One region of the Streptomyces sp. NPDC087901 genome, then DNA from elsewhere that is predicted to be linked to it. Evidence: riboswitches for the same ligand, from Rfam matches in the RefSeq annotation. Region 1 holds a riboswitch; each other region holds the start of a gene.
The links. A riboswitch is a leader RNA that binds a small molecule or an ion and turns the genes downstream of it on or off. The one in region 1 is predicted to bind cobalamin.
Positions count from the first base shown of each region.

Region 2: linked by a shared signal. The riboswitch ahead of ACIOEW_RS37060 (cobalamin biosynthesis protein) and the one ahead of ACIOEW_RS18785 (ABC transporter substrate-binding protein) in region 1 are both predicted to bind cobalamin.
Region 3: linked by a shared signal. The riboswitch ahead of ACIOEW_RS25075 (ribonucleoside-diphosphate reductase subunit alpha) and the one ahead of ACIOEW_RS18785 (ABC transporter substrate-binding protein) in region 1 are both predicted to bind cobalamin.
Region 4: linked by a shared signal. The riboswitch ahead of ACIOEW_RS26590 (CbtB-domain containing protein) and the one ahead of ACIOEW_RS18785 (ABC transporter substrate-binding protein) in region 1 are both predicted to bind cobalamin.

Region 1 covers NZ_JBIUUC010000005.1:352,027-357,559, reverse strand. Annotated here, with positions in the region: gene ACIOEW_RS18795 (acyl-CoA dehydrogenase) at 1-1,488, shown strand, start outside; gene ACIOEW_RS18790 (hypothetical protein) at 1,485-1,661, shown strand; cobalamin riboswitch at 1,845-2,032, shown strand; gene ACIOEW_RS18785 (ABC transporter substrate-binding protein) at 2,095-3,135, shown strand; gene ACIOEW_RS18780 (FecCD family ABC transporter permease) at 3,177-4,238, shown strand; gene ACIOEW_RS18775 (ABC transporter ATP-binding protein) at 4,235-5,023, shown strand; gene ACIOEW_RS18770 (PRC and DUF2382 domain-containing protein) at 5,232-5,533, opposite strand, start outside.
Region 2 covers NZ_JBIUUC010000019.1:70,110-75,642, reverse strand. Annotated here, with positions in the region: gene ACIOEW_RS37075 (class II aldolase/adducin family protein) at 1-343, opposite strand, end outside; gene ACIOEW_RS37070 (anion permease) at 580-1,863, shown strand; gene ACIOEW_RS37065 (hypothetical protein) at 1,913-2,146, shown strand; cobalamin riboswitch at 2,307-2,436, shown strand; gene ACIOEW_RS37060 (cobalamin biosynthesis protein) at 2,580-3,608, shown strand; gene ACIOEW_RS37055 (cobyric acid synthase) at 3,605-5,146, shown strand; gene cobN (cobaltochelatase subunit CobN) at 5,167-5,533, shown strand, end outside.
Region 3 covers NZ_JBIUUC010000008.1:272,664-278,196, reverse strand. Annotated here, with positions in the region: gene ACIOEW_RS25080 (ribonucleotide-diphosphate reductase subunit beta) at 1-305, opposite strand, end outside; gene ACIOEW_RS25075 (ribonucleoside-diphosphate reductase subunit alpha) at 308-2,716, opposite strand; cobalamin riboswitch at 2,855-2,992, opposite strand; gene ACIOEW_RS25070 (GNAT family N-acetyltransferase) at 3,045-3,557, opposite strand; gene mctP (monocarboxylate uptake permease MctP) at 3,675-5,309, opposite strand; gene ACIOEW_RS25060 (DUF3311 domain-containing protein) at 5,306-5,533, opposite strand, start outside.
Region 4 covers NZ_JBIUUC010000009.1:215,315-220,847, forward strand. Annotated here, with positions in the region: gene ACIOEW_RS26570 (pirin family protein) at 1-360, opposite strand, end outside; gene ACIOEW_RS26575 (tetratricopeptide repeat protein) at 503-859, shown strand; gene ACIOEW_RS26580 (GNAT family N-acetyltransferase) at 932-1,441, shown strand; gene ACIOEW_RS26585 (CbtA family protein) at 1,578-2,357, opposite strand; gene ACIOEW_RS26590 (CbtB-domain containing protein) at 2,387-2,602, opposite strand; adenosylcobalamin (AdoCbl) riboswitch at 2,648-2,741, opposite strand; gene ACIOEW_RS26595 (histidine phosphatase family protein) at 2,866-3,486, shown strand; gene ACIOEW_RS26600 (glycoside hydrolase family 15 protein) at 3,558-5,441, opposite strand.

The DNA of each region.
Region 1 (5,533 bases):
ATCGGCACGTTCCTCTGTACGGAGGTGGCGCACGGCAACGACGCCGCCGCCGTCGAGACCACCGCCACCTACGACCCCGCCCGGGACGGGTTCGTGCTCCACACCCCGCACGCCGGTGCACAGAAGTTCATGCCCAACACCAGTCCGGCCGGCGGCCCCAAGTCGGGGCTCGTCGCCGCCCGGCTGATCGTCGGGGGTGCCGATCACGGAGTCTTCCTGCTGCTGGTGCCGCTCACCGACGCGTCCCGGGCCCTGCCAGGGGTGCGGGTGCGCCGGCTTCCCGCACGGATGGGCAGTCCCGTCGACCACTGTCTGACCTCCTTCGACCAGGTCCTCGTAGGGCGAGGGGCGCTGCTCGGCGGCGTGCAGGGGCGGGTCGGCGAGGACGGGGTGTTCCGCAGCGACACCGAGGGGCGAAGGCGCCGCTTTCTCGCGTCGATCGGACGGGTCACCGCGGGCCGGATCTGCATGAGCGCCAGCGCGGTGGGGTCCGCACGCGCCACGCTGGCCGTCGCCGTCCGCTACGGCGGCCACCGTTTCGTCTCGGGTGGCCGCCCTTCGCCGCCCGTCCCGGTGATCGCGCACCGCAGCCACCACGGGCCGCTCGCCGAGGCCATGGCCACCGTCTTCGCGATGAGCCTGCTGCACCGGCGGGTCCTCGACCGCTGGGAGGCGGCGGCGGCAGGACCGCCGGCGGGCCGGGAGGAGGCCGAGCGGCTGGTCGACGTGGCCAAGGGGTGGATCACGTGGCAGGCCCGGTCCGTCATCGTCGAATGCCGGGAGAGGTGCGGAGCCCAGGGGCTGCTGGAGAACAACGGGATGAGCGAACTCGTCACCGGCGTCGAGGGCGCCATCACCGCCGAGGGCGACAACCTGGCCATCCACTCCAGGGCGGCCGCCGGCCTGCTCTTCGAGGCCGCACGGGACCCGGACGAAGGGCCGGCGGCCGCTCCGCCGGGCGGCGACCTCACCGACCTGCGCTTCCTCGGCCGGCTTCTGGACCAGGTGGAGCGCATCTGGTTCGCCCGGGCGGCCGCACGGATGGCGCGGGTACCGCACGGCGACCCGCTGGAGCGCTGGAACGCGGCATCCGGGACCGCTCTGCGGGGGGTCGAGGCCCATGCGTACCGGCAGGCGGCCCACGCGTACGAGCACGCGCTCACGGCTCTGCCCGGCGGCGAGGCCCGCGAGCGGCTGGGCGAACTGGCCCGGCTGTTCGCGCTGCGCTGGGTCGCGCGCAACAGCGGGGATCTGCTGGCCGCCGGCCACCTGACCGCCGGTCAGGTCGAGGGACTGACCGATGTCACCGAGCAGCTCATCGCCGTCGTGAGCGGTCATCTGCCGGAACTCGCCGAGTCCTTCGCGCTGCCCGGTGAACTGCTCGCCGACTGGCCCATCGCGGGAGCCCGTTACACGGACGCGTACGACGACCCGGGCGCCTCCTGGCACACTGCCGCGGACCGGGAACCTGCCGGGGGCGCGCGATGACGGGCACACCGCAGCAGGGAGCCGCAGCGCTGCCGCACAGGGCGGCGGAAGCGGTCCGGTGCCTGGGCGTCCGCGTCGTCCTGCTGGGATTCTGGGGGACCGCAGCGCTGCTCTCACGGTGGGGCGAGAGGGCGCGCACGCACGGTGGCGAATCGGTTCACCGCAAGGCGTGACCGGAGCGAGGCCGTCCGGACGCCCGGGCCTCGTCCGGACGCTCGGGCGCCGTAGGGGCGCTCGGGTGTCGTCCGGGCAGTCGGGCGTCGGGGCGGTGCGCGGCACGCCGCACCGCCCCGACGCCCCGTCCGCCCCACCGCTCGTACCCGGGCGCACCGCCGCTGAGCTGCGCAGAGGCTCGTGGTAGCGTGCCGAGAGCCAGTCGAACTCCACGTAGGGGTCAGGGAATCCGGTGCGAATCCGGAACTGACGCGCAGCGGTGAGGGGGACGGGCGGGGCCACAGCCACTGGGAGACCCACGGTTTCCCGGGAAGGCGTCCCGTCCGCGTGAACCCGAGTCCGAAGACCTGCTGGCACCCGCGGTCCGGGACCGGATCGCGGAACTCCGTACACCGGGCCCCGCGCATGGGCCCAGAGACGCCGAGGTACTTCGTGCCGCCCATAGCTGGCCCCGCCCGCACCGCTGCCCTGCTCACTGCTGCCCTGATCCTGCTGACCGCCTGCGGCGGCGGCAAGGACAGTACCGCCGCCAAGGTCCAGGGAGCCGACGGCTATCCGGTGACCCTGAAGAACTGCGGACGGACCGTCACCGTGGACGCCGCCCCGAAGCGTGCCGTGCCGGTCGACCAGGGATCGGCCGAGATCCTGCTCTCGCTCGGCCTCGCCGACCGGCTCGCCGCCACCGCCACCTGGACCGACCCGGTGTTGAAGGGCTTGGAGAAGGCCAACGCAGGCATTCCGAGGATCTCCGACAACCGGCCTTCGTCGGAGAAGGTCCTGGATCAGGAGCCCGACTTCGTCAGCGCATCCTTCGAGTCGACGCTCGCCAAGGGCGGTGTCGCCCCACGGGAGCAGTTCGAGAAGCTCGGTGTCCCCACCTACGTCTCGCCCGCCGACTGCACCGCCAAGGACAACAGCAAGGACGGTGACGGTGTCCGCACCGGCGCCCTGACCATGGACAGCGTCTACGGCGAAGTGCGGGACCTGGCCAAGGTGTTCGGCGTTCCGGAGCGCGGCGAGAAACTCGTTGCGGAGCTGCGTGCCCGGGTGCGCAAGGCGACCGGAGGGATCGACGCCTCCGGCGCCTCCCTGATGTACTGGTTCGCCAACTCCGAGGCCCCCTACCTGGCCGGCTGCTGCGGAGCACCCGGAATCATCACCCGGGAGATCGGCGCGGAGAACGCCTTCGACGACACCCACGAGGAATGGCCCCAGATCAACTGGGAGACCGTCGCCGACCGCAACCCGGACGTGCTGGTCATCGGCGACCTGACGCGCAAGTCGCAGACCGCCGAGAGCGCCGCGAAGAAGATCGCCTTCCTGGAGTCCAACCCCGCCACGAAGAACATGGACGCCGTCCGGCACAAGCGTTACGTGCTGCTCAGCGGCCAGGCCATGAACCCGACCATCCGGACCGTCGAGGGTGTGGAGCGCGTGGCCGCCGGCCTGCGTACCTTCGGGCTCGCGGGGTGACGGACACCGAACAGGCGGCGGCACCGCGCGAGGACGCGAGTGTGCACGCCCGGCCTGACCTCAGGGGTGTCCGGGGCCTCAGGGGCTTCTGGGGTGTCCGGGGCGGACTCCTGTGGGCCGGCGGGCTCCTGCTGCTCGTCCTGTCCGTCGCCGTCGCCGTCACCATCGGCCCGGCCCGGATCTCCGTCGCCGACGTCTGGGCCACGGTCGCCTCCCACCTCGGTGCCGGTGAGTCGCGGCTCAGCCCCATCCGCGACGGCATCATCTGGAACCTGCGTATGCCGCGCACCCTGCTCGCCGCCGTCTGCGGCGCGGGGCTCGCGGTCTGCGGAACCGTCATGCAGTCGCTGCTGCGCAACCCGCTCGCCGACCCGTTCGTCCTCGGAGTCTCCTCCGGGGCCTCGACCGGCGCGGTCGTCGTCGTCGTTCTCGGCGTCGGCGGGGGAGCGGTCTCCCTGTCGGCCGGGGCGTTCATCGGGGCGCTCTGCTCCTTCGCCCTCGTCATGCTGCTCAGCCACACCCTCGGCGGCAGCACCGACCGTGTCGTGCTGTCCGGGGTCGCGGCCATGCAGCTATTCTCCGCGCTCACCTCCTTCGTCGTGATGACCGCCGCCGACGCCGAGCAGACCCGCGGGGTGCTGTTCTGGCTGCTGGGCTCACTCGGGGGCGTCGGCTGGAGCGATGTGTGGATCTGCTCCGCCGTGCTCGCCGTGACGCTGCTGATCTGCCTCGGCCACGCCCGTACGCTCGACGCCTTCGCCTTCGGTCAGGACGCGGCGGCCACCCTCGGCGTCCACGTCGGCCGTACCAGGATCGTCCTGTTGTGCACGACCGCGCTGCTGACCGCCGCACTCGTGAGCTCGGCCGGTGCCATCGGGTTCGTCGGACTGGTGCTGCCGCACGCGGCCCGTGCGCTCACCGGTTCCGGGCACCGCAGGCTGCTGCCGGTCACCGCGCTCGCCGGGGCCGTCTTCCTCGTCTGGGTCGACACCCTCGCCCGGACCGTCCTCGACCCGCAGGAGGTTCCGGTGGGAGTCGTCACCGCCCTGATCGGGGTACCAGCCTTCGTGCTGGTCCTCTACCGCACCCGGCGGGCCCCATGACTCCGGCCACCCCCGGCGGCCTGCGGGCCGACCGGGTCAGCAGGGAGGCGGGCGGCCGGCTCATCCTGGACGGTGTCTCGCTCGCCCCGCCGCCCGGCGCCACCATCGGGCTGATCGGTCCGAACGGTTCCGGGAAGTCCACCCTGCTGCGGATCCTGGCCGGAGTCCTGGCCCCGGACGCCGGCGTGGTCACCCTCGACGACGATCCGCTGGCCGCCGTCGGGCGCCGCACCGTGGCCAGACGGGTCGCGGTGGTCGACCAGCACGCCGTCACGCAGGTCGAGCTGAGCGTCGTGGACGTCGTACGCCTGGGCCGCATCCCGCACCGCCGTGCCTGGTCGGCGCCGGGGGCTGCGGACGAGACGGCGGTCCGTGAGGCGCTGGAGCGGACCGGCCTCGCCGGACGCCGCTACCAGTCCTGGCACACACTCTCCGGCGGGGAGCGCCAGCGCGTCCAGATCGCCCGCGCGCTGGCCCAGCAGCCGCGTGAACTGCTGCTGGACGAACCGACCAACCATCTGGACATCCAGCACCAGCTGGAACTGCTGTCCCTGGTCACGTCGTTGCCGCTGACCGCCGTCGTCGCCCTGCACGACCTCAATCTGGCCGCGATGTTCTGTGATCGGATCGTGGTGATGAACGAGGGACGGGTGGTCGCGGGCGGCAGCCCGGCGGAGGTGATCACCGAGGGCCTCATCGCCGATGTCTACCGGGTGTCCGCCGTCGTGACACCGGACGGACCACAGGGGCGGCCCTCGGTCCGCTTTCGTCCGGAGCGGGCCTGACTCGACAACGGGCCTGACTTCACAGCAGGCCTCAGCGGGCTTCAGCAGGCCTCAGCGGGCTTCAGCGGGCCTGACTCCGGAGCGGGTCCGACGTCCGGCTCTCTGCGGTGGCCCGGGTGCTCGTGCCGTGGAACGCAAGGGGCGGACCCTCGTGCGGGGCCCGCCCCTCGCTGGTGCGGTACGGCCGTGCGGAGCGGTGCGCGGGGGGTCAGCGGCGCCGCCCCTGACCGGATTCACCGCCCATGTCCTTGCCACCCATGTCCTTGCCACTCTTGGTGGCGCCGTCCGCGTAGTCGATCTGTTCCTTGCGCAGTTCGGCGGAGACTTCCTTCTGTTCGGTCACCTTCTTCGTTTCCATCCGCACCCGCTCGACCGGCACGGTCTCCTTGCGCATCGTGGCGCGTTCGGCGTGCAGGGTGACCTCCACGTCCTGCTCGTTGATGTCGGCCCGGCCGGTCTTGTCGCCCGGCCGGAGCGGTTCCCGGACCACGCGCACCTCTTCGTGCGACA
Region 2 (5,533 bases), on a different contig from region 1:
GCACCTCGGCGACGAGCGTGGAGACGGCCGTGGCGTGCACCGCGTGGGTGTGCACGACGGCGGCCGCGTCGGTGTTCCGGTACACAGCGAGATGGAGCGGGAGTTCGCTGGTGGGGACCATGTCGCCGAGGACCTGGTTGCCCTCCAGATCGACGGCGACCGGATCCTCGGGGCGGAGCCGGTCGTACGGCACTCCGCTCGGGGTGACCAGCACGGTCGCGCCGACCCGCGCCGAGACGTTGCCCGAGGTCCCCACGACCAGCCCCTCGGAGGCCGTCCTGCGGGCGGTGGCGACGACAGCACCCCAGGCCCGTTCGATCGAATCCCGCCACTCGCTGCTCATACGAAGATCCTTTCAACGGATGAGCGGCCCGCTGCCGCCCCTCCCCCGAAGGCCCGCCCGAACGCCGGATTCCGGGCCCACACCGGCCTGCGCCGGAATCCCACCGTCGCGCGGCGGGCGAAAAGGGCGGCGGGACTCCGGTTGGAGTCACCGCAACGCCCCGCTCAGTTCATCTTCCGTTCACTCGGATTGCCTACGGTCCACGTGCCACTGACGTCGAACGATTGCCTGGGTAAATGGAACACATCACGCTGCTGCTCGCGATTGTGATCGTGACAGCTCTAGTGTTCGATTTCACGAACGGTTTCCACGACACCGCCAACGCGATGGCCACGACCATCTCGACCGGCGCACTCAAACCCAAGACAGCGGTGGCCATGTCCGCCGTTCTCAACCTCGTAGGCGCGTTCCTGTCGGTGGAGGTCGCAAAAACGATCTCCGGCGGGATCATCAACGAAGACGGGCTCAGAACCGAGGTCATCTTCGCGGCGCTCGTCGGCGCCATCCTGTGGAATCTGCTGACCTGGCTGGTCGGCCTGCCGTCCAGCTCCTCCCACGCACTGTTCGGCGGCCTGATCGGCGCCGCGGTGATGTCCGCCGGCTGGTCGTCGGTCGACGGCGGCACCGTCGTCACCAAGGTGCTGCTCCCCGCGGTCGCCGCACCGGTCGTCGCCGGTCTGGCCGCGCTGCTGGCCACCAAGCTGACCTACCGCATCGGCGGGAAGGTCACGGGCGGCGCCCAGGAGAAGGCCACCGCGAAGGGTTACCGCGCCGGCCAGATCGCCTCGGCCGGGCTCGTGTCTCTCGCGCACGGCACCAACGACGCGCAGAAGACCATGGGCATCATCACGCTCGCCCTGGTCACCGGCGGCGTCCTCTCCCCCGGCTCCAACCCGCCGGTCTGGGTCATCGTGTGCGCCGGCCTCGCCATCGCACTCGGCACCTACCTGGGCGGCTGGCGCATCATCCGCACCATGGGCAGCGGCCTGACCGAGCTGAAGCCGCCGCAGGGCTTCGCTGCCCAGACCAGTGCGGCCACCGTCATCCTGGCCTCCTCGCACCTCGGCTTCTCCCTCTCCACCACCCAGTCGTGCTCCGGTGCCGTCATGGGCGCGGGCCTCGGCCGCAAGGGCGGCGTGGTCCGCTGGTCCACCGCCACGCGGATGTTCGTCGCCTGGGGTCTGACCCTGCCGGCCGCAGGTCTGGTCGGCGCGGGCGCGGAGTTCCTCACCAAGCAGGGCACCTGGGGTGTCGTGGTCGTCGCGGCGCTGCTGATCGCGGGCTCCGGTGCGATCTGGATGCTGTCGCGCCGCAAGCCCGTCGGGCACGACGATGTCGCACCCGGCGGCCAGGACGAGGGCGCAGCGGCCGGTGACGACGAGCCCGCGGGCGTCGTCACCACCGCAATCGCGGCCGTCAGCCCGCCGCCCACGGCGGCTGCCATGACCCACGACCTCACGGCCACCATCCCGGCCCCGGCCGGACCGGTCACCGACCCGGCCCGACCCGCCACGGTCTGAAGGACTGTCCCTCAGGGACCCCAAGAGCCTCCGGTAAGGACAGATCCACATGAACATCGACTGGGCAGCCCTCGGCACCGTCTTCGGCGTCTCCCTCGTCGCCACCATCGCGCTGGTGGGCCTCTTCACCCTCGGCATCGTCGGCCTCTCCAAGCAGCCGGAACCGGCCGCACAGGGCGGACCGGCCGGGGGGTCTCTCCTGCTGGCCCGCACCGGCGCGTACGTCTGCTTCGGACTGTGCGCCGCGGCGGTGGCCTACGGCATCTACCTGATCGTCGCCTGAGCCCCACCACTCACTCCCCGCTCCTTCGCATCGGGCCGGACGCACCACGTGTGCGTCCGGCCCGATGTGCGTCTGAGCACACTGCGCCGTCGCAGGTCAACGGCAAGTTGACGGGCGTTCGCGGAGCGTGGTGGACTGCCGGAGCCATTACGGCGACAGCAGAGGAAGCCGGTGCGAATCCGGCGCGGTCCCGCCACTGTCACCGGGGAGCAGCCCCCCACCACGGAAGTCACGGTCCACACGCGGACTGGAAGACCGGGGGAACTGCGGATCCGGAAGCCAGGAGACTCTCGTCGCCGTCACGTCGAACCAGGGCGCGGACCCTGAGTGAGGACATACCGCCATGCCCGGCTGCCGTGCGTCCAGTCCTGTGCTGCTCCTGCCAGCAACTGCCTGTCCAAAGGTCCTTCGAGGCGCAACGGCCGGCTGAACCGTGCGTGCCGATCGCATCTTCGCGTACGGCGCCACGGCCGGTCTGATCGGCGATCTGCTGCTCGGTGACCCCCGCAGGGGACACCCGGTCGCCGCCTTCGGGCGGGCCGCGGCAGGCGTCGAACGCCGTCTGTGGCACGACCACCGCGGCTGGGGCGCACTGCACACCCTGGTCTGCGCCGGAGGCGCCGCCGGGGCTGCCGCGCTGGCCACCCGTGCGCTGCGCCGCCACCCCGCCGCGTCCGTCGCCCTGACCGCCGCCGCCACCTGGTCCGTCGTCGGCGGTACGTCGCTGGGCCGCGAGGCCCGGGCCATCGGCGGCGCGCTCGCCGCCGGGGACATCGGCCTGGCCCGTGAGCGGCTGCCGCATCTGTGCGGCCGCGACCCGCAGTCCCTGGACGGGCCGCAGATCGCCCGCGCCGTCGTGGAGTCCGTCGCGGAGAACACCTCGGACGCCGTCGTCGGCGCCCTGGTGTGGGGGGCGCTGGGAGGGGTCCCCGGACTCGTCGGGTTCCGGGCCGCCAACACGCTCGACGCGATGGTCGGCCACAAATCGCCCCGCTACCGGCGTTACGGCTGGGCCTCGGCCCGCCTCGACGACCTCGCGGGCTGGCCGGGCGCCCGGCTGACGGCCCTGCTCGCCGTGGCCGCCGGGGGGCGGCCACGGGGAGCGGTCCGGGCCTGGCGGGCCGACGCGGCCAAGCACCCGAGCCCCAACGCGGGTCCGGTGGAGGCCTCTTTCGCGGGCGCACTCGGCGTACGGCTCGGCGGGACGCTCGCCTACGGCGGCCGGGTCGAGCACCGCCCCGTACTCAACGGGGCCACCGGCCGGGCGGTGGAGAGCGAGGACATCGAGCGTGCCGTACGACTGTCGCGCCGGGTGAGCGCGCTGGCCCTCGGCGTGAGCGTGGCGGCCCGCCTGGGCGCGGGACTCGCGGCACGACGGATCACGGGGGCCCGTACCGCGGGAACTCGACTCCCGGGGACCCGTACCGCAGGGCCTCGACTCTCAGGACGGAGACCGACATGAGCGGCGGACTGCTGGTCGCCGGGACCACCTCGGACGCGGGCAAGAGCGTCGTCACCGCGGGCATCTGCCGCTGGCTGGTGCGCCGGGGTGTGAAAGTGGCACCGTTCAAGGCACAGAACATGTCGCTCAACTCCTTCGTCACCCGCGAGGGCGCGGAGATCGGCCGCGCCCAGGCGATGCAGGCCCAGGCCGCCCGGGTCGAGCCGACCGCACTGATGAACCCGGTCCTGCTCAAGCCCGGCGGCGACCGCTCCAGCCAGGTCGTCCTGATGGGGCGCGCGGTGGGCGAGATGAGCGCCCGCGGCTACCACGGCGGCCGGCAGGAGCAACTTCTGTCCACCGTCGTGGACTGCCTGGAGCAGCTTCGGGGCACGTATGACGCAGTGATCTGCGAGGGGGCGGGCAGTCCGGCCGAGATCAATCTGCGGCGCACGGACATCGTGAACATGGGCATCGCGCGGGCCGCACGCTTCCCGGTGGTGGTCGTCGGAGACATCGACCGCGGAGGGGTCTTCGCCTCGTTCTTCGGTACGACGGCACTGCTCTCGGCCGAGGACCAGGCGCTGATCGCCGGCTACCTGGTCAACAAGTTCCGCGGTGACGTCTCCCTGCTGGAGCCCGGCCTTGACATGCTGCGCGATCTGACGGGACGGCCGACGTACGGCGTGCTGCCGTTCGCCCACGGCCTCGGCATCGACGAGGAGGACGGCCTGCGGGTGTCGCTGCGCGGCACCGTACGGGAGTCGGTCGTCGCCCCGCCGCACGGCGAGGACATCCTGCGCGTCGCCGTGTGCGCCGTTCCGCTGATGTCCAACTTCACCGATGTGGACGCTCTCGCCGCGGAACCGGGCGTCATCGTGCGGTTCGTGGACCGTGCCGAGGAACTGGCCGACGCCGACCTCGTCATCGTGCCCGGCACCCGCGGCACCGTGAAGGCGCTCTCCTGGCTGCGCGAACGCGGGCTCGCCGACGCGCTGCGGCGGCGCGCCGCCGAGGGCCGTCCGGTCCTCGGCATCTGCGGCGGCTACCAGATCCTCGGCGAGGAGATCGAGGACGACGTCGAGTCGCGCGCAGGGAAGGTCGACGGGCTCGGGCTGCTGCCCCTGCGCATCCGGTTCGACCGCGAGAAGACCCTCGCCCGGCCGGTCGGCGAGGCACTCGGCGCCCCGGTCGAGGGGTACGAGATCCACCACGGCATCGCGGACGTGCGCGGCGGCGAGCCGTTCCTCACCGACGGTCGGGGACAGCGCCTCGACGGCTGCCGCTCCGGCGCCGTGTGGGGCACCCACTGGCACGGTTCGCTGGAGAGCGACGCGTTCCGCCGGCGCTTCCTGACGGAGATCGCGCGGGCCGCCGGCCGGCGCTTCGTCCCCGCCCCCGACACCTGCTTCGCCGGGCTGCGCGAGGAACAGCTCGACCGGCTCGGCGACCTGATCGAAGAACACGCGGACACCGACGCGCTGTGGCGGCTCATCGAGTCGGGTGCACCGGCAGGACTTCCCTTCATCGCCCCCGGAGCACCTGGAACACGCGCATGAACGCCCCGCTGTCCGCCCCGCTGACCACCGTGCTGCTGTTGTCGACCGCTGACACCGACCTCCTCGCCGCCCGTGCCTCGGGCGCGCCCTTCCGGATCGGCAACCCGACCCGCATCGATGTCCACGAGGAGCTCCCCGCTCTGATCGAGGGCTCCTCCATCGCCGTGGTCCGCCTGCTGGGCGGCAAGCGCGCCTGGGAGGACGGGCTCGCGAAGCTCAAGGCCTCGGGCATCCCGACCGTGCTGCTCGGCGGCGAGGCGGTGCCGGACGCGGAACTGATGGCCGAGTCGTCCGTACCGGCCGGCGTCGTCGCCGAGGCGCTGCGCTACCTCGTGGAGGGCGGCCCGGGCAACCTCGTCGAACTGGCCCGCTTCCTCTCCGACACCG
Region 3 (5,533 bases), on a different contig from region 1:
TCCTCGAAGAGCTGCCGCGACAGGTACAGCCGCGCCTCGGGGGAGTTGATGTGCTTGTACAGGGTCAGCACGAGGTTGTTGGAGACGATCGAGTCACCGGTCGCGAAGAACGCGACCAGCCGGCCGATCATGTGCTGCTCGGCGGGCGACATCTTGGCGAGGTCCGCCACGTCGGAGTGGAGGTCGACCTCCTCCACGTGCCAGGTGTTCTTGATCGCGTCCCGGTAGCGCTCGTAGAAGTCCGGGTAGCGCATCGGCCGCAGGGTCAGTTCGAAGCCCGGGTCGAGAAGGTTCTTGTCACGCATGATTACTGGCACGCCTCGCAGGACTCGGGGTTTTCCAGGGAGCAGGCGATCGCGTCCGCGTCGGGCGCGGCTGCCTGCTCGGGGATCGGGGCGGCGGACGCCGCGCGGGCGATCCGGGTCGCCGGGCGGGAGCGCAGGTAGTACGTCGTCTTCAGCCCCTGCTTCCAGGCGTACGCGTACATCGAGGAGAGCTTGCCGATCGTCGGCGTCTCCAGGAACAGGTTCAGCGACTGGCTCTGGTCGAGGAACGGCGTACGGGCCGCCGCCATGTCGATGAGTCCGCGCTGCGGGATCTCCCACGCCGTGCGGTACAACGCCCGCACCTCCTCGGGGATCCAGGCGAAGCCCTGCACCGAGCCGCTCGCCTCGCGCAGCGCCTCACGGGTCCGCGCGTCCCACACGCCGAGCTTCTTCAGCTCGTCCACCAGATACGCGTTGACCTGGAGGAACTCACCGCTGAGCGTCTCGCGCTTGAAGAGGTTGGAGACCTGCGGCTCGATGCACTCGTACACGCCCGCGATCGAGGCGATCGTCGCCGTCGGCGCGATGGCCAGGAGCAGCGAGTTGCGCATACCGGTCCTCGCGACCCGGGCGCGCAGGGCGTCCCAGCGCTCCGGCCAGTTCAGCTCGGTGTCGTAGTGGTCCGGGTGCAGCACACCGCGGGCGGCACGCGTCTCGGACCAGGCGGGCAGCGGGCCCGAGCGCTCGGCGAGGTCGCAGGACGCCTCGTACGCCGCGAGCATGATCCGCTCGGAGATCTTCGTCGACAGGGCGCGGGCCTCGGGGGAGTCGAACGGCAGCCGCAGCTGGAAGAAGACGTCCTGGAGGCCCATCGCGCCCAGACCCACCGGACGCCAGCGGGCGTTGGACCGGCCGGCCTGCTCGGTCGGGTAGAAGTTGATGTCCACGACCCGGTCGAGGAAGGTCACGGCCGTACGCACGGTGGCGTCCAGGCGCTCCCAGTCGATCGTGCCGTCGGCGACGAACGCGCCGAGGTTGACCGAGCCGAGGTTGCAGACGGCCGTCTCGCCGTCGTCTGTGACTTCGAGGATCTCGGTGCACAGGTTCGAGGAGTGCACGACCCGGCCCGGCTCGGCGGTCTGGTTCGCGGTCCGGTTGGAGGCGTCCTTGAACGTCATCCAGCCCTGGCCGGTCTGGGCGAGGGTCCGCATCATGCGGCCGTAGAGCTCACGGGCCGGCATGGTCTTGCGGGCCAGGCCCTTGGCCTCGGCCGCGCGGTAGGCGGCGTCGAACTCGTCGCCCCACAGGTCGACCAGCTCGGGCACGTCGGCCGGGGAGAACAGCGACCAGGTGCCGTCCGTGTCCACCCGGCGCATGAACTCGTCGGGGATCCAGTGCGCCAGGTTGAGGTTGTGCGTACGCCGCTGGTCCTCGCCCGTGTTGTCGCGCAGCTCCAGGAACTCCTCGATGTCCGCGTGCCACGTCTCCAGGTAGACGGCGGCGGCACCCTTGCGCCGGCCACCCTGGTTGACCGCGGCGACGGAGGCGTCGAGCGTCTTCAGGAACGGGACGATGCCGTTGGAGTGCCCGTTGGTGCCACGGATCAGCGAACCGCGGGCACGGATGCGGGAGTACGAGAGGCCGATGCCGCCCGCGTGCTTGGAGAGGCGCGCCACCTGGTGGTAGCGGTCGTAGATCGAGTCCAGCTCGTCCAGCGGCGAGTCCAGCAGATAGCAGGAGGACATCTGCGGGTGCCGGGTACCGGAGTTGAAGAGGGTGGGGGAGGAGGGCAGGTAGTCCAGCCGGCTCATCAGGCCGTACAGCGCGGCGACCTCGTCCAGGGCGCGCTCGGAGGTGTCCTCGGCGAGCCCGGAGGCGACGCGCAGCATGAAGTGCTGCGGCGTCTCGATGACCTGCCGGGTGAGCGGGTGGCGCAGCAGATAGCGGCTGTGCAGGGTGCGCAGGCCGAAGTAGCCGAAGCGGTCGTCGGCGCCGGCAGTGAGCGACTGACCGACCAGCGCGTCCAGGGCGGCCGCGTGGAGCGTCACGAACTCGGCCGTGCGGTCCGCGATCAGGCCCTCACGGTGCCCGACGGCGACCGATGCGGAGAACGACGTCGCGCCCTGCCCGGCCGCCTCGTCCGCGATGGTGCGGGTGAGGAGACGGGCGGCGAGCCGGGAGTAGGCGGGGTCCTCGGAGATCAGGCCCGCGGCGGCCTCGGTGGCCAGCGAGCGCAGCTCCGCCTCGTCCGACCGGGCGTTGCGGCCGCGCAGTGCGGCGGCGGCGACGCGTCCGGGGTCGGTGTCGGGCAGATCGGCGGTGAGGTCGGTCAGGGTCCGCAGCAGTGCGGTTCCCGGCCCGTCCTTCGCGGGTCCGCCGGACCGGACCGTTTCGGCCTCGGCTGCTTCGGACTCGGCCGCTGAAACCGGATCGGCTGGCGCGATGGTCACGCGGTGCTCTCCCTCGCTCGGCTCGGGGCCTTCGGGGAGCGGGGGCAGCCGGGCGGAGCGGGACCCGGCAGGGCAGCGCTCCGTGCGGCGTCCACCGGCCCATCCACGAGGCCCGGACGTCTGGGCATCCGGATCGGTCGAGCCGGATGCGCTGTCGGCAGGACCTCGGACTAGGGAGTGCACAAAAGCACACCGAACACACCGTTGCGGGACAGTTCCGGATTCGCACCGGATTTCCCTGCGGCGACAGCGAGCACGAGCATACATGTGGGGGCTGCCGGATGCGGCAGCCCCCACATGTTGTGTCGTACGAGATCTTGGTGCGCCCTTACGGCAGGGGCCGGAGGTCCAGACGGTACGTCAGCAGCTTGAGGTCGGCGATGGGATTCCAGTCCCTATCGGGCGTCCGTACGAAGCCGAGGCGCCCGTAGATCCTATGGGCTCCGTGCATGGCCGGCTGCGTCGACAGGACGAGCCCCGTGACCCCCGCGGTGCCCCGTGCGCGGTCGATACAGGCCCGTACGAGGGCCTCGCCGGCCCCGGCGCCACGGGCCTCGCGGGAGACCGCCAGCATCCGGAACTCGGCCTCGTCCGCGGCCGCGATGTCGGCCCACGGGTTGCCCGGCCGGGCGTAGGTGACCCCGCCCAGGACGCGGCCCCGCGCGTCGGCGGCCACCAGCACCTCGGCCTCGGCGGCCCGGCGGGGTACGTCGCGCAGCTGTACCAGATACGGATCGTCGGCGCCGTAGTCCAGGAGCCCGTCGCCGAGATAGGCCTCGGCGGTGATCTCGCCGAGGAGCGTGTGCTCGGCGGGCTCGACCGGCCGGATAGCTATGTCCATGGGCGGAAGTCTGCCGTACGGGCGGGCCGTGGCCGCAAGCGATTTCCGCGGCCCGCGTGAACGGGCCGCCGCACCCCTCCCAGGAGGCGTGCGGCGGCCCGTTCACGTGCGTGGCGGTCAGTGGCCGCCCGGCGCGCCGGCGGTGGCCGGCGGGAGCTCCGTCTTCACGCCCGGGTCGCCCGAGTCCGCGGTGTAGTCGCCCGGGGAGGTCTCGTCGATCCCGGCGGGCGCCTTCACGGCGTTCAGGACGAACGTGAGGACGACGACCACCACGACGTTCAGCACGAAGGCCGTCAGGCCGATGTAGCCGATCTCGCCGAGGCCGGGGATCTCCTTGGAGGACCCGCCGAAGTGCTTCTGGGTCGGACTGGCGACCCCGTACGCGGCGGCCGTTCCGTAGATCATGCCGACCGCCCAGCCCGCGAGGAGCGCCCAGCGGTGGAACCACCGGGTGAACAGCCCGCCGACCAGGGCCGGCATCGTCTGGAGGATCCAGATTCCGCCGAGCAGCTGGAAGTTGATCGCGACCGTCTTGTCCATCGTGAGGACGAAGGCGAGCGCGCCGACCTTCACCAGCAGCGACACCAGCTTGGAGACCTTGGTCTCCTGCGCGGGTGTCGCGTCGGGCTTCAGGAAGTCCTTGTAGATGTTGCGGGTGAACAGGTTCGCCGCGGCGATGGACATGATCGCGGCGGGCACCAGGGCGCCGATGCCGATGGCGGCGAACGCGACTCCCGCGAACCAGTCGGGGAACATGTTCTCGAACAGCTGCGGGATCGCCAGCTGGCCGTTGTCCACCTTGACTCCGGCGGCGATCGCCATGAAGCCGAGCAGCGCGAGCAGGCCGAGCATCAGCGAGTACAGCGGCAGGATCGTCGTGTTGCGGCGGATCACCTCACGGCTGCGGCTGGAGAGCGTCGCCGTGATCGAGTGCGGGTACATGAAGAGCGCCAGTGCCGAGCCCAGGGCCAGGGTGGCGTAACCCCACTGGCCCGCCGCTCCGGGCGCGAGTCCGGCCACCGGTTTGCCGGCCGCCTCGTTCTTCGCCGAGAACGCCTCGCCCGCCTTGGCGAAGATGTCGTCGAAGCCGCCGAGCTTGATCGGGATGTAGATGATCGCCACGACGATGACCAGGTAGATCAGGCCGTCCTTGACGAACGCGATCAGCGCCGGGGCGCGCAGGCCGGAGGAGTACGTGTACGCGGCGAGTACCGCGAACGCGATCAGCAGCGGAAGGTCCTTGATGAACCAGTGGGTGTTCTCGCCACCGCCGACGCCCATCACATCCAGAACCGCCTGGATGCCGACGAGTTGGAGCGCGATGTACGGCATCGTGGCGAGGATGCCGGTGACGGCGACCGCCAGCGAGAGCCCCTTGGAGCCGAAGCGGCCGCGGACGAAGTCCGAGGTGGTGACGTAGCCGTGCTTGTGCGACACCGACCACAGACGCGGCAGGAAGGTGAAGATCAGCGGGTACACCAGGATGGTGTAGGGCACCGCGAAGAAGCCGGCCGCGCCCGCCGCGTAGATCGCCGCAGGAACGGCGACGAAGGTGTACGCGGTGTAGAGGTCGCCGCCGAGCAGGAACCAGGTGACCCAGGTGCCGAACGACCGTCCGCCCAGCCCCCATTCGTCGAGGCTGGCCTCGTTCTCGGCCTTGCGCCACCGGGCGGCCATGAAGCCGACGACCGTGACGGCCAGGAAGAAGAAGATGAAGACGCCGAGTGCGACGCCGTTCACGCCGTCCTTCATGCTGACGCACCCCCCTTGCGGGCGCGCTGGTCACGCTGCCACAGCTTGTACGCGAGCATCGTGAGCGCCGTGGAGATCAGCACCCAGAGCATCTGGTACCAGTAGAAGAACGGGATTCCGATGAAGGTCGGATCGACCTTGGCGTACGAACTCACCCAGAGCATCGCCACGAACGGCGCGATGAGACAGAGGGCGATGACCACCCTCATGGGTGTGACTGTGGG
Region 4 (5,533 bases), on a different contig from region 1:
GATTGCGCGGCCGGAGGTCATCAGGCCGAGCTCGCGCGGGCGGATCGTCTCCAGGCTGCCCAGGCTGTCGCGGTGCAGGACCTCACCCTCGTGCAGCCAGCTGACCGTCTGCAGTCCCATATGAGGGTGCGGCGGCACCTGCATCCCGGGTTCGTCGGCGATGTCGTCGGGGCCGTAGTGGTCGACGAAGGCCCAGGCCCCCACCATGCGGCGGCCCAGATTGGGCAGCAGTCTGCGGACCTCGGTGGACTCGCCGAGCTGGACGTGGCGCGGGGTGAGGAGTTCACGTACGGGTTCGGCGACGACGAAGCCCCGCCCTCCACAGACGGAGAGTGCGGCCTGGCGATCGAGATTGCTCATGGCGCTCAACCTATTCCCGTGCGGCTCCGCGCGGGCAGCGCCCACGCCGAATATTTAGTGGAATGTTAAACCACCTATGGGTGTTGTGGCGTGTGGATGCGTACGGGAACGGCCCGGCGGCACCCAGGACCGAGGAGGTCACATGAGCGACACCTACTACGAGTTCGGTACCGCCGCCGAGCGCTGGGACCGTGCGCAGTTCTTCTTCGGGTCGAAGGAGTACACGATCGCGGCCCGGATTCTGGGCGGACTCGTCGAGGAGGTGCCGGAGCAGGTCGCGCCCCGGTTGCTGCTGGCCCGGGCCTACTACCACTCTGCGCGGCTCGTCCGGGCCGAGACGGAGCTGCGCGAGGTGCTGGAGCGCGACCCCGTCGAGCAGTACGCACGGCTGATGCTCGGCCGCACGCTGGAGCGTCAGGGCCGACAGGCCGAGGCGGACACGCAGCTGCGGCTGGCGGCCGCGCTGTCCGGGGACTTCACTCCGGCCGGTGGCGCCTGACCGCCGTACGCACCGGGCCGCACCCGGAAATCCGGGTGCGGCCCGGCGGCACCGCGTGATACTCCACAGGGCATGACCGACCTCGTCACCCCACGCCTGCGCCTCCACCCGATGACCGTTGCCGATGCCGAGCAGGTGGCGGCGGGCCGGCCGGCGGACGGTGCGCGCTGGGCTCCCGGCTACCCCTGGCCCGGGGAGATGGCGGCGGCCACACGCTTCCTCGAGACCTGCGCGGCCACCGGCGACCCCAGTCCGTTCGCGAATTACGGGATACAGCGCCGCGAAGACGGGCTGGTCATCGGCGGAGTCGGCTTTCACGGGGCGCCCGACGAGAAGAGGCACGTCACCATCGGGTACGGACTCGTGGAATCGGCGCGCGGCATGGGGTACGCCTCCGAGGCGCTTCGCGTACTGCTGCGGTTCACCCGCGACCGGGGCGTCGCATGCGTGCACGGGGACACCGATCTCGACAACATCGCCTCCCAGCGCGTCATGACCGCAGTGGGCATGCGCCTCGTGAAGGAGGACGCGTCGCTGAAGCACTACCTCATCGACTGGGACGAACCCGCCGGGCCGGAGTGAGACTCCTCGGTACGCGGCGGAGCCCGCCGGGATCTCCCGGCGGGCTCCGCGCGTGCCGTCGACGCGCTGTACACGTCCTGCCGCACACGTCACGCCGCTCGGGCCCCGGAGTGCGGCCCGGTGGCCGCCCCCGGACTCAGCCTGCGACGGGGGCCGGGCGGTTCGCCTTGCCGTCCTCGGCCGTGACCGCGCGAGGCCCCGGCACCAGCAGCCGTTCGGTGAGGTAGCCGAAGACCAGCCCGAAGGTGGTCCAGAGCGTGACCTGTACCGCGAGTGTGGCCAGCCTGAACTCCCAGAGGAGGGAGGCCGGGAAGTCCTTTCCGACCTCGTTGAACGAGGGCAGGAAGGCGTAGGCGAGCCCGATCACCAGCACATAGCCGGCTGCCGCCGCGATGGTGGCGTTCCAGTTGCCCAGACGCGGAGCGAGCCGCCTGCCGAGGATGACGGCGGCCACGGCCAACAGGATGCTGAGCGCGACCATCAGGAAGAACAACGCGGTGCGCCGGCCGATGGTGTCGGGGTTGCCGACGGCCGGCGGGTTCGCCGGGTACTTCAGGAACGGCACGATGTACACGGTCAGCAGGGCAGCTCCCGCGATCAGCGCAGCCGTCGCCCGGGGGCCGAACCGTCCCAGCCGGCCGAGGGCGTAACAGAAGACGAGCGCGGCGATGCCGCCGACGGCGATACCGAACACGAGCACACCGGTGGCGAGGCCGCCGGTGGCCTGCATGCCCCGGCTGACGAGTTCCTCGCCGCCGCCGTGGTCGTGACTGTGGCTGTGCGCCTCTTCGAGGGCGATGGCCGCGTCAACGCGTGACTCGCCGAGGAAGTACGCCACCGCGAGCGCGAACGCACCCGCGACGAGGCCGGCCAGCATGCCGCGGACCAGCAGAGCTCTGACAGATATGGAGTTCATGAGGGATTCCCCTGGATCAGCCGGATGGATCAGTGGCAGGGGAAACCGAGGAGGTGACGGCCGTCGTGGACCCACTCGTGCACGCCTTCGCCCGAGATGAGCGCGGTGGCGCCCTGCTCGGCCCCGACGAAGTACAGCAGGATCAGCATGACGATGCCGAGGAAGACCGCCCAAGGAGCAATGGCCTTGAGCGAGATGGGGGTGATGGCGGGTGCGACTGTGGCGGGGGCAGCAGTCTGTGCCATGGCAGAACCTCCTGAGGGAACACGCGTCCCGATCGTGGTACCTGAGACGAAGGTGCTGGGTCTGACTTCCCGTACAGGTACGGGTTCACAGTGGCGCGACCGTGCCGGATTCTCACCGGACTTCCGTCACACCCTCGTCGTGTCGTCGCGACCATACCGCCTGGGCGTGACCGCCGCCATGGTGCCCGTGGGTCTGCCTGAAGTCCCCGGATGCCATGGTGTGCTTGGCCACGTGGCCCCAGTTCAGGGAGTTGAGAGCGGGAATGACGGTACGGGTGATGTTGATCTCACCGGGGATGAACGCCGCACTGCGCGAGGCCCGGTTCGCCGGTGACGCACCCCTCGACGACGCCGGACTCGCGCAGGCACGAGCCGCCGCCGCCTCGGTGCCGGCCGCGGACCGGTGGCTGCGGGGGCCGTCCCGGCGCTGCACCGGAACCGCGGAGGCGCTCGGCCTGCGGTCGGCCGCCGAACACGCCTTGCGGGACTGGGAGATGGGCCGCTGGGCCGGTGCACGACTGTCGGAGGTGAGTGCGGGCGAGCCGGATGGGGTGGCGGCCTGGCTGGCGGATCCGTCGGCTGCTCCGCACGGGGGCGAGTCGCTGCTGGAGCTCTGCGCCCGAGTGGGCACATGGCTCGACTCCCTGCACGAAGGTACTGCCGGCCGGGTGCGGGAGATGCCCGAGCCCGGCGCGCACAAGGACGGCCTCGGCCGGGTCCTGGGAGTGGCCGAGCCCGGCGTGGTCCGGGCCGCGGTCGTCCATGCACTGGCCCTCCCGCCGCAGGCGTTCTGGCGGCTGGACGTGGCCCCCCTGACGGTGACGGAGCTCAGCGGCAGGTCGGGGCGGTGGAACCTGCGCTGCGGCCGGCCGCTCGTACCGTAGGCGAGGATCTGACGTCCGCGTCCGGGAGCGGCAGGCACCGCGCGCCAGGCGGCACCCGCCCCGCGGGAGTCCTACCCCGCTCCTCCGTCCCCGCGCGCCGCATTGAGCCTCGCATCCAGGGTGATGGCGGCGTCGATCAGGGCCAGGTGCGTGAACGCCTGCGGGAAGTTGCCCAGTTGACGCCCCGTGAGGGCGATCTCCTCCGAGTACAGGCCCAGATGGTTGGCGTAGGTGAGCATCTTCTCCAGGACCAGCCGGGCCTGGTCGGTGCGTCCGGCCCGGGCCAGGGCGTCGACGTACATGAACGTGCACAGGGAGAAGGTTCCCTCCGAGCCGCGCAGGCCGTCGGGTGAGGCCTCGGGGTTGTAGCGGTAGACAAGGCTGTCGCTCACCAGCTCGTGTTCCATCGCGTCCAGCGTGGTCTTCCACATCGGATCGTCCGGAGTGATGAAGCCGACCGTCGGCATGCGCAGCAGGGACGAGTCGAGCACGTCGTTGCCGTAGTGCTGGACGAAGGCCTGCTTCTTCGGGTCCCAGCCCCGGTTGAGCACCTGCTGGTAGATCGTGTCACGCGCGTCCACCCAGCGGCCGCGGGCCGCGGGGCGGCCGTCGTCGTAGGCGATGCGGACGGCGCGGTCGAAAGCGACCCAGGACATCACGCGGCCGTAGGTGAAGTCCTTCCTGCCGCCACGGGTCTCCCACAGCCCTTCACCGGGCTGGTCCCAGTGATCGACCAGCCAGTCGAGAAGGGTGTGCAGTGCGGTCCAGCCGCGCGTGTCCAGGTGCATTCCGTGCTGGTGCGCGAAGTAGATGCTGTCGAGAGCCTCACCGTAGATGTCCAGCTGCAGCTGGCTCGCCGCTCCGTTGCCGATACGGACCGGGGCGGAGCCCCCATAGCCCTCCCAGTGACCCAAGGTCTCCTCGACGAGGTCGGAGGAGCCGTCGACGCGGTACATGATGTTCAGTGGCCCGGTGCCGCCTTCGTGGCCGGCCTCTTCCTTCACGCGGTCGTGCAGCCAGCTGATGAACGCCCTTGCCTCCTCCCGGAAACCCAGGCCCAGCAATGCGTACACGGAGAACGACGCATCACGGATCCAGGTGAACCGGTAGTCCCAGTTGCGCTCTCCGCCCAGCTGCTCGGGCAGTCCCGCCGTGGGAGCGGCCACCAGGGCGCCGGTGGGCGCGTACGTCATGAGCTTCAGTGTCACGGCCGAACGTTCCACCGCTTCCCGCCACCGCCCCGCATAGGTGGACTGGCCGAGCCAGGAGCGCCAGAACTGGACGGTCTCGTCGAAGAGTTGCTCGAACTCCGCCACGGACACCTCGTGCGGCGGCCCGTCGGGGGACGACTCCAGGACCAGGCCGCGCTGCTGGCCCGCTTGCAGGGTCAGGGTGAAGCGCAGGTCGTTGTCGCCCGAGAGGATGTTCAGCAGCCGCTCGTCCTGCGGCTCGCGGACGGCATGGACCGCGAGGTTCATGTCCTGTGAGGTGAACAGGGCCCCGCGCTCCGTGATGTGCAGCTCGTGCGGTTTACGGCCGTAGTCGAAGCGCGGAGCGATCTCCCCCTCGAACGTCACGGTGCCCCGGACGCAGCGCAGCATGCGGACCAGACGGTGCCTGGCCGTCGCCGCCGTCCCGGTCACCGGCATGAAGTCGACCACCTCACCGGTGCCCGCCTCCGTCATGAAGCGCGTCACCAGGACGGCCGTGTCGGGATGGTAGAGCTGCTTGCTCGTGTAGGCGTCGGCGACCGGCCGGACAGTGAAGTGACCGCCCTTGCCGCGGTCGAGCAGAGCACCGAAGACACTGGGGGAATCGAAGCGCGGACAGCAGAACCAGTCGATCGTCGCGTCAGTGGTCACGAGAGCCGCGGTCTGCAGATCACCGATCAGACCGTGGTTCTCGATCAGGGGATATTCGTCCATTTTGCACCCCTTTCGGCGCCGACTGTCCATCGTATGCCGACGACGACACCCCGTCCTGCCGAGGCAATGAGGCGAGGTGGCGGCGGGTTGCGGGCACCGCACCGGCCGGGCCCGCCGGGACC